Regions from separate parts of the Pseudomonas paeninsulae genome, predicted to be linked through region 3. Evidence: predicted binding sites of a transcription regulator. Region 3 holds the regulator's gene; each other region holds the start of a gene.

Evidence for each region. Region 3 encodes sigma-54, which starts transcription at its own class of promoters, with help from an activator protein. Its sites were predicted from a motif close to ANTGGCATNNANNTTGCTNT; they were not measured.
Region 1: a site for sigma-54 is predicted at 2,516-2,535, ahead of glnA (glutamate--ammonia ligase). Genes of this name have one in related genera too.
Region 2: a site for sigma-54 is predicted at 3,969-3,988, ahead of VCJ09_RS08250 (flagellar basal body rod protein FlgF). Genes of this name have one in related genera too.

The regions. Positions count from the first base shown of each region.
Region 1 is NZ_CP141799.1:4,710,019-4,715,762, forward strand. It holds gene typA (translational GTPase TypA) at 1-686, opposite strand, end outside; gene thiI (tRNA uracil 4-sulfurtransferase ThiI) at 848-2,302, opposite strand; gene glnA (glutamate--ammonia ligase) at 2,631-4,037, shown strand; gene VCJ09_RS21695 (DUF4124 domain-containing protein) at 4,210-4,767, shown strand; gene VCJ09_RS21700 (DUF4124 domain-containing protein) at 4,771-5,385, shown strand.
Region 2 is NZ_CP141799.1:1,772,313-1,778,056, reverse strand. It holds gene flgJ (flagellar assembly peptidoglycan hydrolase FlgJ) at 1-401, opposite strand, end outside; gene VCJ09_RS08265 (flagellar basal body P-ring protein FlgI) at 412-1,509, opposite strand; gene flgH (flagellar basal body L-ring protein FlgH) at 1,590-2,285, opposite strand; gene flgG (flagellar basal-body rod protein FlgG) at 2,347-3,132, opposite strand; gene VCJ09_RS08250 (flagellar basal body rod protein FlgF) at 3,179-3,919, opposite strand; gene flgE (flagellar hook protein FlgE) at 4,310-5,617, opposite strand; gene flgD (flagellar hook assembly protein FlgD) at 5,662-5,744, opposite strand, start outside.
Region 3 is NZ_CP141799.1:4,217,138-4,222,881, forward strand. It holds gene VCJ09_RS19465 (KpsF/GutQ family sugar-phosphate isomerase) at 1-729, shown strand, start outside; gene VCJ09_RS19470 (KdsC family phosphatase) at 729-1,268, shown strand; gene lptC (LPS export ABC transporter periplasmic protein LptC) at 1,277-1,846, shown strand; gene lptA (lipopolysaccharide transport periplasmic protein LptA) at 1,833-2,375, shown strand; gene lptB (LPS export ABC transporter ATP-binding protein) at 2,378-3,103, shown strand; gene VCJ09_RS19490 (RNA polymerase factor sigma-54) at 3,237-4,745, shown strand; gene hpf (ribosome hibernation-promoting factor, HPF/YfiA family) at 4,935-5,243, shown strand; gene ptsN (PTS IIA-like nitrogen regulatory protein PtsN) at 5,259-5,732, shown strand; gene rapZ (RNase adapter RapZ) at 5,735-5,744, shown strand, end outside.

The DNA.
Region 1 (5,744 bases), 490 kb from region 3:
CCACGGGCGATACGGCCAACGCCGATAATGCCGAGGAAGCTGTTGTAGTCCAGTGCGGAGATCTGCATCTGGAACGGACCGTCGCGGTCGACTTTCGGCGCCGGCACGTGGTCAACGATGGCCTGGTACAACGGCACCAGGTCTTCCGCCATGTCGGTGTGTTCCAGACCGGCAACACCGTTGATCGCCGAAGCGTACACGATGGGGAAGTCCAGCTGCTCTTCGGTCGCGCCGAGGTTGTCGAACAGGTCGAAAATTTGCTCGACAACCCAATCCGGACGCGCGCCCGGACGGTCGACCTTGTTCACCACCACGATCGGACGCAGGCCAGCCTGGAAGGCTTTCTGGGTCACGAAGCGGGTTTGCGGCATCGGGCCGTCTTGGGCGTCGACGACCAGCAGCACCGAGTCAACCATCGACATCACGCGCTCGACTTCACCGCCGAAGTCAGCGTGGCCGGGGGTGTCGACGATGTTGATGTGGTGGCCATTCCAGTTGATGGCAGTGTTTTTCGCCAGAATGGTAATGCCGCGCTCTTTTTCCTGGTCGTTGCTGTCCATCAGGCGCTCGGTGTCGAGCTCGTTGCGCTCGAGGGTACCGGATTGGCGCAGAAGGGCATCAACCAAGGTGGTTTTGCCGTGGTCGACGTGAGCGATGATGGCGATGTTGCGTAGTTTTTCGATCACTTGTGTATCTCGATCAGAGGATTCGGTTTGCCGCATATTCTACGCGGCGGATATTAACTAAATACGAATTCGGCCAGACGGTGCAAAAGCGCAGCGGCTTTTACCCCGTCTGCAGGTCGGGAGGGCGATGGCGGATGCTTCCGCCATTCAACCCGGGCGTCTTATGCCGGACGATAAACGCGCACATTGGCATACCCCTCGCTAAGCAGGTGGTGGGCATGCAAACGGCTCATGATGCCTTTGTCGCAATACAGCAGGTATTGGCGACTGGCATCCAGCTCTTTGAAGCGGCTGTTCAAGGCATAAAACGGCAGCGTTTGCACTTCGATACCGGGCAGCTCGAGAGGCTGCTCTTCGGCGCTATCTGGATGACGGATGTCAATGATGACATGGCTGGCCAGGGCTTCGTTGACTTCCTCGACCTTGATGTCCTTGCCCAGCTCGTCGATTACCTTGTCGATCGGCAGCAATGTCGCACGCTCAAGGGCACGCTCAAGAATGGCCATATCGAACTGGCGTTCTTCATATTCGATACGATCTTTCTTCGCCCGGGTGGTCGGGTTCACCGAGATCACGCCGCAATACTCTGGCATGTGCTTGGCAAACTCGGCGGTGCCGATGGCGGTGGCGGTGTCGATGATGTCCTGCTTGTGGCTGGCGATCAGCGGGCGCAGCACCAGCATGTCGGTGGCAGCGTCGATCACCGAGAGGTTGGGCAGGGTCTGGCTGGAGACCTGGGAAATCGCCTCCCCGGTAACCAGGGCATTGATCTGCAGCTTCTCGGCCATGTGCGTGGAGGCGCGCAGCATCATGCGCTTGAGGATCACACCCATCTGGCTGTTGTCGACCTTGCCGAGAATCTCGCCGAGCACTTCCTCGAAGGGTACGCTGATAAACAGTACGCGCTGGGAACGGCCGAACTTCTGCCACAGGTAATGCGCCACTTCCATCACGCCCAACTCGTGCGCGCGGCCACCCAGGTTGAAGAAGCAGAAATGGGTGACCAGGCCACGGCGCATCATCTGATAGGCGGCGACCGTGGAATCGAAACCACCGGACATCAGCACCAGGGTCTGCTCCAGCGAGCCCAGCGGATAACCACCCAGGCCCTGGTGCTGGTTGTGAATGACGAATAGGCGCTGGTCGCGAATCTCCATGCGCACTTCGACTTCGGGCTGCTTCAGGTCGATCCCGGCGGCGCCGCACTGCTGGCGCAATTGGCTGCCGACATAGCGCTCGATGTCCATCGAACTGAACGCATGCTTGCCGGCACGCTTGCAGCGCACGGCGAAGACCTTACCCGGCAAGCGGTCGCCGAAGTGCTGCTTGCATTTATCCAGCACGTCGTCGAAGTCACCCAGCGGGTATTCGTCGACCTGGAGAAAATGGGCGATACCCGGCGTGCAGCTGAGCCGCTCGATCATCGCCTGCAGGGTTTTCGCCTCGCTGATCGCCGTCTCGACTTCCAGGTTGTCCCACACACCACTGACCAGCAGCTGCGGATCGAGATCGCGCAGCACCGAACGAATGTTTTTCGCCAATTGCCGGATAAAGTGCTTACGCACCGGCCGGCTTTTGATGGTGATTTCTGGAAAGACTTTAACGATCAGTTTCATTAAAACAGCACATGCCAAGACGACTAAAAATCAGGGGCGCGGATTATAGCGGAAATTGTGCAAGCTTTGACCAAAAATACCACCACCCCGATCGACTGCACCTTAACGGTGCATTAATTACCCAGCAGAACCATTTTGGTGCATTGGATTTCGCCCCACGTATTCGCAGGCCTCGTCACGCTTGAGTTTCAGCCGCTTAACCCATCCTTGTGCACTGGCATGCAATTTGCTCTCTTGTGAGGCAGGCTATCCTGGCGGACTATCGCGCCCGGCCGCACCCTATTATTGAGGGCTCACCATTCCGAGCCTTATCCACCTGGAGGACAGCATGTCGAAGTCGATTCAACTGATCAAAGAGCACGACGTGAAGTGGGTTGACCTGCGCTTCACCGATACCAAGGGCAAGCAGCACCACATCACCATGCCCGCGCGCGACGCACTGGATGATGAATTTTTCGAAATCGGCAAGATGTTCGACGGCTCGTCCATTCATGGCTGGAAAGGCATCGAAGCCTCCGACATGATCCTGATGCCAGTCGACGACACCGCCGTACTTGACCCGTTCACCGAAGAGCCGACCCTGATTCTGGTCTGCAATATCGTCGAGCCGAGCACCATGCAAGGCTACGATCGCGACCCACGCTCGATCGCCGCCCGCGCCGAGGAATACCTGAAGACCACCGGCATCGGCGACACCGTATTCGTCGGCCCCGAGCCTGAGTTCTTCATCTTCGACGAAGTGAAGTTCAAGTCCGACATCTCCGGCTCGATGTTCAAGATCTACTCCGAGCAAGGCTCCTGGATGTCCGACCAGGACGTCGAAGGCGGCAACAAGGGCCACCGCCCAGGCGTCAAAGGCGGCTACTTCCCGGTTCCGCCATTCGACCACGACCACGAAATCCGTACTGCCATGTGTAATGCCATGGAAGAAATGGGCCTGGTCATCGAAGTTCACCACCACGAAGTGGCGACTGCCGGCCAGAACGAAATCGGCGTGCAGTTCAACACCCTGGTGAAAAAGGCTGACGAAGTTCAGACCCTGAAATACTGCGTGCACAACGTGGCCGATGCCTACGGCAAGACCGCTACCTTTATGCCGAAGCCGCTCTACGGTGACAACGGTTCAGGCATGCACGTGCACCTGTCGATCAGTAAAGACGGCAAGAACACCTTCGCTGGCGAAGGCTATGCCGGCCTGTCCGACACTGCCCTGTACTTCATCGGCGGCATCATCAAGCACGGTAAGGCCCTGAACGGCTTCACTAACCCGTCGACCAACTCCTACAAGCGTTTGGTCCCAGGCTTCGAAGCGCCAGTGATGCTGGCCTACTCGGCACGCAACCGCTCCGCCTCGATCCGTATCCCGTACGTTTCCAGCCCGAAAGCCCGCCGTATCGAAGCACGTTTCCCGGATCCGGCTGCCAACCCATACCTGGCTTTCGCCGCCCTGCTGATGGCTGGCCTGGACGGCATCCAGAACAAGATTCACCCGGGCGATGCTGCCGACAAGAACCTGTATGACCTGCCGCCGGAAGAAGGCAAGTTGATCCCGCAAGTCTGCGGCAGCCTGAAAGAAGCCCTGGAAGAGCTGGACAAGGGTCGCGCGTTCCTGACCAAAGGCGGCGTGTTCTCCGACGACTTCATCGACGCTTACATCGAGTTGAAGAGCGAAGAAGAAATCAAAGTTCGCACCTTCGTACACCCGCTGGAATACGACCTGTACTACAGCGTCTAAACCGGCAAGCAAGACAAGAGGCCACCTTCGGGTGGCCTTTTTTGTGCCTGCTCAGCGAGCGATTACGCTTAACAGTCAATTTGTTGCGCCAGCCCTAATTGCCACACCCGCACCCTTGCCAGCGCGACCTGCCAGTGCAAGTCTTAGCAGTACATCCATCGGGAGAATGGCCATGCGCCGGATACTCACCTGCCTACTGCTGATACTGGCTCTGCCGGCCAGCGCGCAGATCTACAAATACACCGACGCCAACGGTAATACGGTGTTCACCAACCAGCCCCCGGACGGCCAGAACGCCGAAACCGTTGAGCTGCCCGCGACTAACACCGTGGAAGCCCAGCCGCTCACCACGCCACCGAGCACACCCGCCGGAGTGGTCTCACCGGCAAGCTACGCGGTACTCGAACTGACCGGCCTCCCCAGCGACGAAGCCATGCGCGCCAACAACGGCACCTTCAGTGTCGGCGTGCAACTGGAGCCGCGCCTGGCCGCGACCCACCGCCTGCGCCTGCTGCTGGATGGCCAGCCTTACGGCCAACCAAGCAACGTACCGCGCCTGCAGCTGAGCAATGTAGAGCGCGGCGAACACAGCCTGGCAGTTGAAATACTCAATGGCGAACAGTCGATTCAACAGAGCGCCAGCGTCACTTTCACCGTGCAGCGCGTCAATACCAGCAGTCCAGCACTGCGCCCACCACCACCGCCCCCCACACCCAAACCGGCCAGCTGAACCATGCGCAACCTACTGCTGTACTTACTCCTGCTGAGCCTACCGGCTGCCGCTCAGGTCTATACCTACATCGACGCGGAGGGCAATCGCGTCTTCACCGACCAGCCCAGGCAGAGTAACGCCGAACGCATCGAGCTGACGCCCAGCAACAACATGCCCAGCTTGCCGGCTGCCGCGCCGCCAGCACCCGTCGCCACTACCGCACGGCAGCCCACCTACCAGGTGCTGCGTATCTTGTTCCCGGAACCAGACACCACTATCCGCGACAGCGCCGGTAATCTGATCGTCACCGCCAGCAGCGAGCCGGCCCTGCAGAGTGGGCACAGCTTTCGCCTGCTGCTGGATGGCCAAGCGACAGGCGAAACTGGCCGCAGCCCGGTTTTCCCGCTGGAAAATATCGACCGCGGCACCCACCAACTGGCTGTCGAGATCGTTGACGCCCAGGGCCGCACGCTGGAACGCACGCCGAGCCAACCGCTGCATATGCTGCGCATATCGCTGGCCCAGAAGCGCATGGTCCGACCCTGCAAAAAAACCGACTACGGCGTGCGCCCGGAATGCCCACTGAAGGACAAGCCGCCGGAGAAGCGCGACATTCCCTTCATCCCCTTTATCTAAGCCAGATAACCACCGCACCATTGTGGTGCAATAAGCCGCACCACTTTCTATACTCTCCCCATTCTGGTTCGCCCACATGCCCTGTGCCTGCGCCGAAATACGGCCAGCGCCGCCGATTCCTCTGATTCCCTGCATTTTTCCGGGGCTTTGGTTTGCTTCTTGCATTTTCCTGCTGCATTGCCGCAAGCCTTAGGGTCTGCTGACATTTAGTCACGGCCGCGACGCCGGCCCGTTTGGCGCAGAACTAGGCGCGAGGAGTGAAGTTTGCTTATTCCCAATGAGCGTCGAGAAACGCAGGGCCATGCCAAACGGCCACCCGCCCTTTGGCTTGCGCACCAAATTGTGCCCGTCGGCGCTGC
Region 2 (5,744 bases), 2.4 Mb from region 3:
CTCGGCACGGGCTGATCGACCTGGGCGAAAGGATTGGGCCGGCTGCCGGCGTCCTTGAGCTGCGACATCTGCCGCACCAGCACGTCGGCCAGGCCGATACCATTCTGATTATTCGACAGGGTCACCGACAGTTGCTGGTCGTGCATGTCCTGGTAGGTCTTGCTCTCGTTGCTGTTCATGAAATTGCCTTCGGCGAACACTTCGTTGGCCGAACGCATGGCTTTGAGCATTTCATTGAGAAACAGCGACTCGAACTCTTGCGCCACCTTGCGAATGTTCTTTTCGCTGTCACCACCGAGCTTGAACTGGTTGAGGCGGTTCAGGTCGGTGAAGGCGCCGCTGTCCAGCGGGCTGTTGGTGTTAACGCTGCCGAGCAAACCGGCCGAGAGTCGAGAATCCATAACCTATACCTCAAATGACAATCAGGTCAGCCTGCAAGGCGCCGGCTTGCTTGAGCGCCTCCAGGATGGCCATCAGGTCGGAGGGCGATGCGCCCACCTGGTTAACCGCCCGGACAATTTCATCCAGAGTGGTGCCGGGGCCGAACTTGAACATCGGCTTGGCTTCTTGGTCGGCATTGACTCGCGAGCGTGGCACTACCGCGGTCTGCCCACCGGATAAGGCTTCCGGCTGACTGACAATAGGGTCTTCGGTGATGGTTACCGTCAGGCTGCCGTGGGTTACGGCGGCCGGCTGTACGCGCACGTTCTGGCCAATGACGATGGTGCCGGTGCGTGCATTGATGATGATCTTGGCCACCGCCTGACCGACTTCCACTTCGAGGTTCTCCAGAATCGACAGGTAATCCACGCGCTGATTCGCATCCAGCGGCGCACTGACGCGGATCGAACCGCCGTCAAGCGCCTGGGCGACACCAGGGCCGAGCAAGTCGTTGATCTGGTCGACGATATTCTTCGCGGTGGTGTAGTCCGGACGATTGAGGTTGAGCGTCAGGGTATTGCCCTGATTGAAACCGCTGGGCACCGAGCGCTCGACCGATGCGCCGCCAGGAATACGCCCCGCCGAGGGTACATTGACGGTAATCCGCGAACCGTCGCCGCCTTCGGCATCGAAGCCGCCGACGACCAGATTACCCTGGGCGATGGCGTAGACATTACCGTCGATACCCTTGAGCGGCGCCATCAGCAAGCTGCCACCGCGCAGGCTCTTGGCGTTGCCGATAGAGGAAACGGTGATATCGATGGTCTGCCCCGGCCGGGCGAACGCGGGCAAGTCGGCATGGATGGACACCGCCGCGACGTTCTTCAGTTGGACATTGCCACCTTGCGGGACCTTGATGCCGAACTGCGCCATCATGTTGTTGAAGGTCTGCACGGTGAACGGCGTCTGGGTGGTCTGGTCGCCGCTACCATTGAGGCCAACCACCAGGCCGTAGCCAATCAACTGGTTACTGCGCACACCCTGGATGCTGGCCAGGTCCTTAAGCCGCTCAGCTTGCGCCGGCAGGCACAGCAGGATGCACAGCAGCAAGACGCAGGAGCGGGTCATGCCGGCGATCTTGCTACACGCCACACGGACGTTTTCGCGGGCATGGCCCGCTCCTACGGTTGTCATCGGCGTCATCCTGTTCAAAACGGCCACAGCGGGCTGATGAAAAACCGATCGAGCCAACCCGGCTGACTGGCTTCGGCGAAGGAGCCGGTGCCTGAATAAGTGATGCGGGCGTCGGCGATGCGGGTCGAGGCCACCGTGTTGTCCGTGGCGATATCGTCGGCACGCACCAGGCCGGCGATACGCACCAGCTCATCGCCGGCGTTGAGGGTCATCCACTTCTCGCCACGCACGGCCAGAATGCCATTGGGTAGCACCTCGGCCACGGTTACCGTGATCGAACCACTCAGGCTGTTGCTTTGTGCGGCCTTACTACTGCCCTGGGTGTCGCGGCTCGCGCTGTACTCGGCGCCCAGCGACAACTTATTGTCGGAAAACGGATTGGCCGCCGATACCGCGCCACCGAGCAGCGAGGTCAGGCCGATGTCGGCGCTGCTGTCCTTCTGGATCTGCGAGCCGGCATTCTTGCTGGCCTGGGTGCGTTCGTTAAGGGTGATGGTGATGATGTCGCCGACGCGGTAGGCCTTGCGGTCACCGAACAGATTGTTCTCGAAGCCAGCCTGATAAATCGAACCATTGTTCAGCTCCGCCGGCAACGGTGTGCGCGGCAGCACCGGCGCGTAATACGGGTCGTTGGGCTTCGCTGGCGGCGAGACGCAGCCACCCAGAAGCGCAAGACCCAGCATCGAGAGCACTATTACCAGCCGGTTCATAACCACTACCTCACCGCTTTTTATATCGAGCCAGAGCCGGGCTAACGCCCAGCATCAGGCATTAAAGATTCTGCGAAACGAAGGCCAGCATCTGATCGGCGGTGGAGATGACTTTCGAGTTCATCTCGTAGGCGCGCTGGGTAGTGATCATGTTCACCAACTCCTCGACCACGCTGACGTTGGAGTTTTCCAGGGTGTTCTGCAGGGTGGTACCCAAGCCGTTGAGGCCCGGCGTGCCGACCTGTGGCGCACCGCTGGCGGCGGTTTCCAGGAACAGGTTGTTGCCGATCGCTTCCAGGCCCGCCGGATTGATGAAGTCGGCGGTCTGCAAATTGCCGACGATCTGCGGCTGCGGACTGCCGTCGGTGGTCACCGAAACCGTACCGTCTTCGCCAACGGTGAAGGTGCGCACTTCATTGGGCAGAACAATCGCCGGCTCCAAGGCATACCCGTTGGAGGTGACGACCTGGCCGTCCGAATTCAGGTGAAAGCTGCCATCACGGGTATAGGACACCGTGCCATCGGGCATCAACACCTGGAAGAAACCACGGCCGTTGACCGCCATGTCCAGGGGTTGCTCGGTGGTTTGCAGGCTGCCGGCGGTGAAGATCTTCTGCGTGCCGACCACCCGCACACCGGTACCCAGCTGCAAACCGGACGGCAGCTGGCTGTCCTGGCTGGACTGGCCACCTGGCTGACGGCGGATCTGATACAGCAGATCCTCGAACTCGGCCCGATCGCGTTTGAAACCCGTGGTCGAGACGTTGGCCAGGTTGTTGGAAATGGTGGTCAGGTTCATGTCCTGAGCGGACAGACCGGTCTTGCTGACCCACAGTGCCGGAAGCATATAGATTCTCCTCGAGCGCCATTATCAAGGCGCTGCGTGCTGGTAATTAGCTAATTTGCAAAACCCGCGCCACAGCGGCTGAATTGTCTTCGGCGGTGCGCATCATCTTGACTTGCAGCTCGAACTGGCGGGACAGGGAGAGGATTGCGGTCATCTCTTCTACCGCATTGACGTTGCTCGACTCGAGAAAGCCGGAGGTCACCTGCACGCTGGCATCCGCCTGCACCGGCCCGGTACCCTTGAAGCGAATCAGGCCGTCGCTGCCCTTCTCCATCTGCTTGAGATCGGGATTGACCAGCTTCAGCCGATCGACCTCGGCGAGCACGCTAGGTCCCTCACCGAGGGCACGAATGCTGATGGTGCCGTCCTGGCCAATTTCGATTTTCTGCTCCGGCGGCACGGCAATCGGCCCACCATTGCCCATCACCGGCAAACCGTTGCCGGTACGCAACACGCCAAGAGCGTCAATATTCAGGCTGGCAGTACGCACATAGGCCTCGCTGCCGTCGGCCGCCTGCACGGCCAGCCAACCGCGACCGCCAATTGCCACATCCAGGTCGCGGCCGGTTTCCTGCATTGACCCTGGAGTGAAGTCGGTACCGGGGCGCTCGGTCATGGCATAGACCCGCGCCGGGAGTGTGTCGCCGAAGACCTGCATCGAGCGCGCCTGCTCGAAGTCGCGGCGAAAGCCGTTGGTCGAGATATTCGCCAGGTTGTTGGCGTGGGCACTCTGGGCCAGGCTGTTGTTATGGGCTCCAGTCATGGAGACGTACAGCATCTTGTCCATGGTTATCCTCCGAGGTAGGCGTGACGCCCGCTGCTCTATATAAGGTAATAGAGCAAGCGTCGTGCCATTCTCGACAAATAATCATAGGGCATTGAAATATATGGATTTTAACATACAGAAAAGGCCCCACAAGGAGCCTTTCAAGATCGAGTCGGCGAATTATTGCCGCTGGCGGCAAAGCCACTGCCTGCCGGACAGAGGCGCTGTCGCCGCTCCAATCAGGCGGATTGAGTGGCGATCCGCCTGAACCTCGATGGGTATCGCTGCGCTCAACCCATCCTACAAAAACCTGACCGCGTTGACCTGTAGGATGGCGTTGAGCGCAGCGATACCCATCACAACGAGCGGGATATAACCCGAGAACTCCAGCGCCTGCGCAGCCGCGCCCGATCAGCGCAGGTTGATGATGGTCTGGGTAATCGAGCTTTCGGTCTCGATGGTCTTGGCGTTGGCCTGGTAGTTGCGCTGGGCGACGATCAGGTTGACCAACTGGTCGGACAGTTCGACGTTGGAGTCTTCCAGGGCACCGGACTGCAAAGCGCCCAGGGTACCGCTGCGCGGCGTACCAACCACCGGCTCACCGGAGGCGAAGGACTGCACCCAGGCGGTTTTACCTACCGGGGTCAGGCCCTGCACGTTGGCGAAGCTGGCCAGAATCACCTGTCCTTGTGCCTTGGATTGACCGTTGGTGTAGCGGGCGAAAATCACCCCGGTGTCGTCGATCTCAAGACCTGCCAGCTGGCCCGTGGTGTAGCCATCCTGACTGACGCTGTTGACCGCGAAGGAGCTGGCGAACTGAGTAGCCTGACGCAGATCGATATTGATCGGCACGGCGGGGGTATTGGTACCGTTGGCACTCCAGACCGGCGGTATGGAGCTGTCCGGAGCGGCCGGCACCCAATTGGTCAAATCCAAAGTGCCGTTGGCATTCACGGTTAAATCTGTGGATGCCAGACCCGCCAGGTTCAACTGACCGGAAGCCGTAAAATTCAGAGTGGTGGCGAATGGTGTAGTCGAAGTCGGCACATTAGGATTACGCCCATCGACCAACACATTCATCGTCCAATCATTAGCGTCGGACTTGACGAAGTACTGTGTCAAGGAGTGGGCATTGCCCTGACTGTCATAGATATTGGTCGAAGTCGACGAGTTGTACGTGGTCGGATCGCCTGGGTCGAATGGTGTATTGCTGGGTACCGCATTGGTCGAGTTGAGATTGAACACCTGATCCAAGTCGGTAGTTGACCGCGGCGCCTGGCTCGCGGTTTCGATGCGCAGATCATTGATCACGCCATTCTGCAGGTTACCGTTGCCATCGACGGCGTAGCCCTGCAGCTTGTAACCGAAATTATTGACCATGAAGCCCTCACGGTCGGTACCGAAATAGCCGGCACGGGTGTAGCTAACTTCGCCGTTGTTGCTGGTCTGAAAGAAACCGTTGCCATTGATCGCCAGGTCCAGGGCATTTTGCGTGTAGTTGACATTACCCTGGTTGAACAGCTGCGAGACGTTGCTCAGGAGTACGCCGCTACCCAGCGCATTCTTACCGGAACCGTTCACCGAAGCCGCATAGACATCGGAAAACTCCGCACGCGACTGCTTGAAGCCGGCCGTACCGGCGTTGGCGATGTTGTTGCCGGTCACGTTGAGATCGCTGGTCGCAGCGCGCAGGCCGCTAAGACCGATATTGAACGCCATGGAAGTCTCCTTTGCCGGTATAGCCGGCGATTAAAACCTTGAAATTATTGACCGATAACCTGCACCTGGGAGAGCGGCACACTGCCAAGCCCCGCCAGGTTGAGCATCAATTCGCTGCCGCCCAACA
Region 3 (5,744 bases):
CATGGCGACATGGGCATGATCACCCGCGACGACGTAGTGCTGGCCCTGTCCAACTCGGGCTCGACGGCGGAAATCATCACCCTGCTGCCGCTGATCAAGCGCCTCGGCATCACCCTTATCAGCATGACCGGCAACCCGGACTCGCCGCTGGCCAAGGCCGCCGAAGTCAACCTGGACGCCCGCGTATCCCAGGAAGCCTGCCCACTCAACCTGGCGCCGACCTCGTCCACCACCGCCTCCCTGGTCCTCGGCGACGCCCTGGCCATTGCCCTACTGGAAGCCCGCGGCTTTACCGCCGAAGATTTTGCCTTCTCCCACCCCGGCGGCGCCCTTGGCCGACGCCTGCTGCTAAAAGTGGAGAACGTCATGCATGCCGGTTCCAGCCTGCCTAGCGTGCAGCGCGGCACCTCGCTGCGTGACGCCCTGCTGGAAATGACCAAGAAAGGCCTGGGCATGACCGTAGTAGTCGAGGGCGACGGACGCCTGGCTGGGGTCTTCACCGATGGCGATCTGCGCCGCACCCTGGATCGCGGCATCGATGTGCGTCAGTCGAGGATCGATGACGTGATGACCGTGCACGGCAAAACCGCCCGCGCGGAGATGCTCGCCGCCGAAGCACTGAAAATCATGGAAGACCACAAGATCAGCGGACTGGTAGTGGTCGACAGCGACGACCGCCCGGTCGGCGCCCTGAATATGCACGACCTGCTACGCGCCGGAGTAATGTGATGCCCCCTGATGCGATCAACCCTGACCTGCAACAACGCGCCCAGGCAGTCAAACTGGCGATTTTCGATGTCGACGGCGTGCTCACCGACGGCAAGCTCTACTTCCTGGTCGACGGTAGCGAGTTCAAGACGTTCAACACCCTCGACGGCCACGGCATCAAGATGCTGATCGCTTCGGGCGTGCGCACCGCCATAATCAGCGGACGCACGACTCCGGTAGTCGAACGCCGGGCAAAAAATCTGGGCATCCAGCACCTGTACCAGGGCCGCGAAGACAAGCTTGTCGTCCTGGATGAGCTGCTCGGCGAACTCGGCCTAAGCTATGAGCAAGTCGCCTATTTGGGTGACGACCTGCCGGACCTGCCGGTGATCCGCCGGGTTGGCCTGGGCATGGCGGTCGCCAGCGCAGACGCGTTTGTGCGCCAGCATGCCCATGGCGTGACCCAGGCCCGCGGCGGCGAAGGCGCAGCCCGCGAATTCTGCGAGCTGATCATGCGCGCCCAAGGCAGCCTCGACGCCGCCCAAGCCGCCTACCTGTAGAGCCCACTATGCTGCGCAAATTGCTGACACCCGTCCTTTACACGTTCGCGGCCGCACTGCTTGCCGCCGTAGGCTACTGGAACATCAACCCCGACAGTTTCTCCGAGCAGCCGGTACGAGCCAGCGACGAAAACGCCATCGACTTCTATGTGGTCAATGCCACTACCGTGCAATACCAGGCCGACGGCAAGCTGCATTACCAGATGACCAGCGACAAGCTGGAGCACATCAAGAGCAGCGACATCACCCTGCTGACCAGCCCCTTCCTGCACCTGTATCGCGGCACCGAACTACCCTGGAAGGTGAGTAGCGAGCGCGCCGAAGTGGCGCCGCAAGGCAAGGAAGTGGAATTGATCGACAACGTCCGCGTCGAACGCACCGATGCCAAGGGCCGCCCAACTATCCTGACCACCAGCCGCCTGACCGTATTTCCGGATAAGGAATATGCGCAGACCCAGCAAGCCGTTAGAATCGTCGCGGCCAATGGAGTGACCACGGCACAAGGAATGAAAGCGTATTTGAATGACGGCAGGATGCTCCTGCTGTCCAACGTAAGAGGCCAGCATGAGGTTCGTTAAAACCTTCCCCTTTTTGCTCAGCTTGAGCGTCGCGCTCGGAAGCGCGTGCGCTTGGGCGCTGCCCACTGACCGTGAGCAACCGATTCGCGTACAGGCCGACAGTGCCGAACTCGATGATCGACAAGGCGTCGCGGTCTATCGCGGCGACGTGATCATCACCCAGGGCACCCTGAAGATCACCGGCGACACCGTGACCATCACCCAGAACGCCCAGGGCGACATCGAAATTTTCACCTCGGTCGGCAAACCCGCCTATTACGAGCAGAAACCATCTGCGGACAAGCAGATCGTCAAAGCCTACGGCCTGACCATCCAGTATTTCGCCGCCAATGAGCGCATCGTGCTGATCGACCAGGCCAAGGTGATCCAGGAAGGCAATACCTTCGAGGGCGAGAAAATCATCTATGACACCCGCCGCCAGATCGTCAATGCCGGGCGTGCCACCGGCACCAACATCACTACGCCGCGCCCACGCATCGACATGGTGATCCAGCCGAAGAACCCACCAGCCGAACAGCAGGCACAGTAGCAATGGCCACTTTGACAGCCCAGCACCTGGCCAAGAGCTACAAAGGCCGCCAAGTCGTGCGCGACGTCAGCCTGAGCATCGACAGCGGGCAGATCGTTGGCCTGCTCGGCCCCAACGGCGCGGGCAAGACCACCTGTTTCTACATGGTCGTCGGCCTGGTGCAGGCCGATCAGGGCCGCATACTGATCGACGACCTCGACGTCAGCCACCTGCCGATGCACGGCCGCGCCCGCGCCGGTATCGGTTACTTGCCGCAAGAAGCCTCGATTTTTCGCAAGCTCAGCGTGGCCGACAACATCATGGCCATCCTCGAGACCCGCAAGGAGCTGGATCGGGCCAGTCGTCGCAAAGAATTGGAAAGCCTGCTGCAGGAATTCCATATCAGCCACATCCGCGACAACCTCGGCATGAGCCTGTCTGGTGGTGAACGCCGTCGCGTGGAAATCGCCCGCGCCCTGGCCAGCGCACCAAAATTCATCCTGCTCGACGAACCCTTCGCCGGAGTCGACCCGATCTCGGTCGGCGACATCAAGCAGATTATCCACCACCTCAAGGCCAAGGGAATCGGCGTACTGATCACCGACCACAATGTCCGCGAGACCCTGGATATCTGTGAAACAGCCTACATCGTCAGCGACGGCCAACTGATTGCCGAAGGCGATGCCGATGCTATTCTGGCCAACCAACTGGTCAAAGACGTTTACCTGGGGCACGAGTTCCGCCTGTAACAGCGGTTTTCCTCAACCGAACAGCAGCCAGAGCTAGGCAAACCACTGCAGATCAGGCATATAATTTGCTTCCTTGTGGCGCTACGGCGCCCTGTAGTGGATTGCGCACAGACGCCGGCAAATAAGGTCTGCAATGAAACCATCGCTAGTCCTGAGAATGGGCCAGCAGCTGACGATGACCCCGCAGCTGCAACAGGCTATTCGCCTACTCCAATTGTCTACCCTAGATCTGCAGCAAGAGATCCAGGAGGCCCTGGAGTCCAACCCGATGCTCGAGCGCGAAGAAGACGGTGACGACTTCGACAACGCGAACCCCTTGGCCGACGGCGCCGAAAACCCGGCGCCCGCCCCTCAGCAGGAAGAGTCCTACCAGGACAACAACCACCAGGAAACCCCACAGACCGTGGACAACCTGGAAGAGGGCGAATGGAACGAACGTATCCCCAACGAGCTGCCGGTCGACACCGCGTGGGAAGACGTCTATCAGACCAGCGCCAGCAGCCTGCCGAGCAACGACGATGACGAGTGGGACTTCACTACTCGCACTTCGGCTGGCGAAAGCCTGCAGAGTCACCTGCTCTGGCAGCTCAATCTGGCGCCGATGTCCGACAAGGATCGGCTGATCGGGGTCACCCTGATCGACTGCATCAACTATCAGGGGTACCTGGAAGAAAGCCTCGAGGAAGTCGTCGCAGCCTTCGACCCGGACCTGGACATCGAGCTCGACGAAGTGGAAGCCGTACTGCACCGCATCCAGCAGTTCGAGCCAGCCGGCATTGCCGCCCGCGACCTGCGCGAGTGCCTGCTCCTGCAACTGCGCCAGCTTCCAGCCAAGACACCCTGGCTGACCGAGACTCAACGCCTGGCCAACGACTACCTCGACCTGCTCGGCAGTCGTGACTACAGCCAGCTGATGCGCCGCATGAAGCTCAAGGAAGACGAGCTGCGCCAGGTCATCGAACTGATCCAGAGCCTCAATCCGCGCCCCGGCTCGCAGATCGAGTCGAGTGAGCCAGAATACGTGGTGCCTGACGTCATCGTGCGCAAGCACAACGAACGCTGGCTGGTAGAACTGAACCAGGAAGCCATGCCGCGCCTGCGGGTCAATGCGCAATACGCCGGTTTCGTCAAACGCGCCGACTCCAGCGCCGACAACACCTTCATGCGCAACCAGCTGCAGGAAGCGCGCTGGTTCATCAAGAGCCTGCAGAGTCGCAACGAAACCCTGATGAAGGTCGCCACCCAGATCGTCGAGCACCAGCGCGGCTTTCTCGACTACGGCGACGAGGCGATGAAGCCACTGGTCCTGCACGACATCGCCGAGGCGGTGGGCATGCATGAGTCGACCATTTCGCGGGTCACCACGCAAAAATTCATGCACACCCCACGTGGTATTTATGAGCTGAAATATTTCTTCTCCAGCCACGTCAGCACCTCCGAAGGCGGCGAATGCTCGTCGACGGCGATCCGCGCCATCATCAAAAAACTGGTCGCCGCGGAAAATGCAAAAAAGCCGTTGAGTGACAGCAAGATCGCTGGTTTACTGGAGGCACAGGGCATACAAGTAGCCCGCCGCACAGTCGCAAAATACCGTGAATCGCTTGGTATAGCGCCTTCTAGCGAGCGTAAGCGATTGATGTAAGGTGGCACTCGACGAAAGACCCACAAACAAGGCATACGTCATACCCGGCCTCGCTCTCGCGATAGCAGCCACACTGCCAAGACCCGAGCGACAGCGCCAGGTGTGACTTGCCAGCGTCTTTCACGCCAAAGTATTCCGGCGGCAGGCCCGGTAGCCTGCCTCTCATCCGCGGCAACAAGGAGAAACGGTATGCAAGTCAACATCAGTGGACATCAGCTGGATGTGACCGACGCCCTGCGCGACTATATCGACGAAAAACTCGGTCGATTGGAGCGCCACTTCGACAAGATCACCAACGTGCAAGTCACCATGGAGGTCGAGAAGCTCAAGCAGAAAATCGAAGCGACCCTGCATATCGCCGGCGGCGAAGTGGTCGCCAATGCCGAGCACGACGACATGTACGCAGCCATCGACCTACTGACCGACAAACTCGACCGCCAACTCATCAAGCACAAGGAAAAGCAGATCGACCGCCAGCAGGGCGCTATGGCCCGCTGAGATCGCCTCCCTCCTATGATCCGACTCGAAAATATCCTGACCCCCGGCCGTTCCCTGGTGAACGTGCCGGGAGGCAGTAAGAAACGCGTACTCGAACAGATAGCCAACCTGGTGGCACGCGAACTGCCCGACCTGGATGGCCAAGACATCTTCGAAAGCCTGATCGCCCGTGAAAAACTCGGCTCGACCGGTTTCGGTAATGGCATTGCCATTCCGCACTGTCGCCTGCCGGGCTGTAACGCACCGATCAGTGCGCTGTTGCGCCTGGATGCAGCGGTGGACTTCGACGCCATAGACGGCGCCCCGGTCGACCTGCTGTTCGTCCTGCTGGTACCGGAAGCGGCCACCGACGAACACTTGGAACTGCTGCGCCAGATTGCCAGCATGCTCGACCGCAGCGATGTGCGTGAGCGTTTGCGCCAAGCCCAGAGCAGCGACGCGCTGTATCAGGTCGTGGTGGACATACAAAGCCAACTCAACCGGGCCTGACCATGCGCTTGA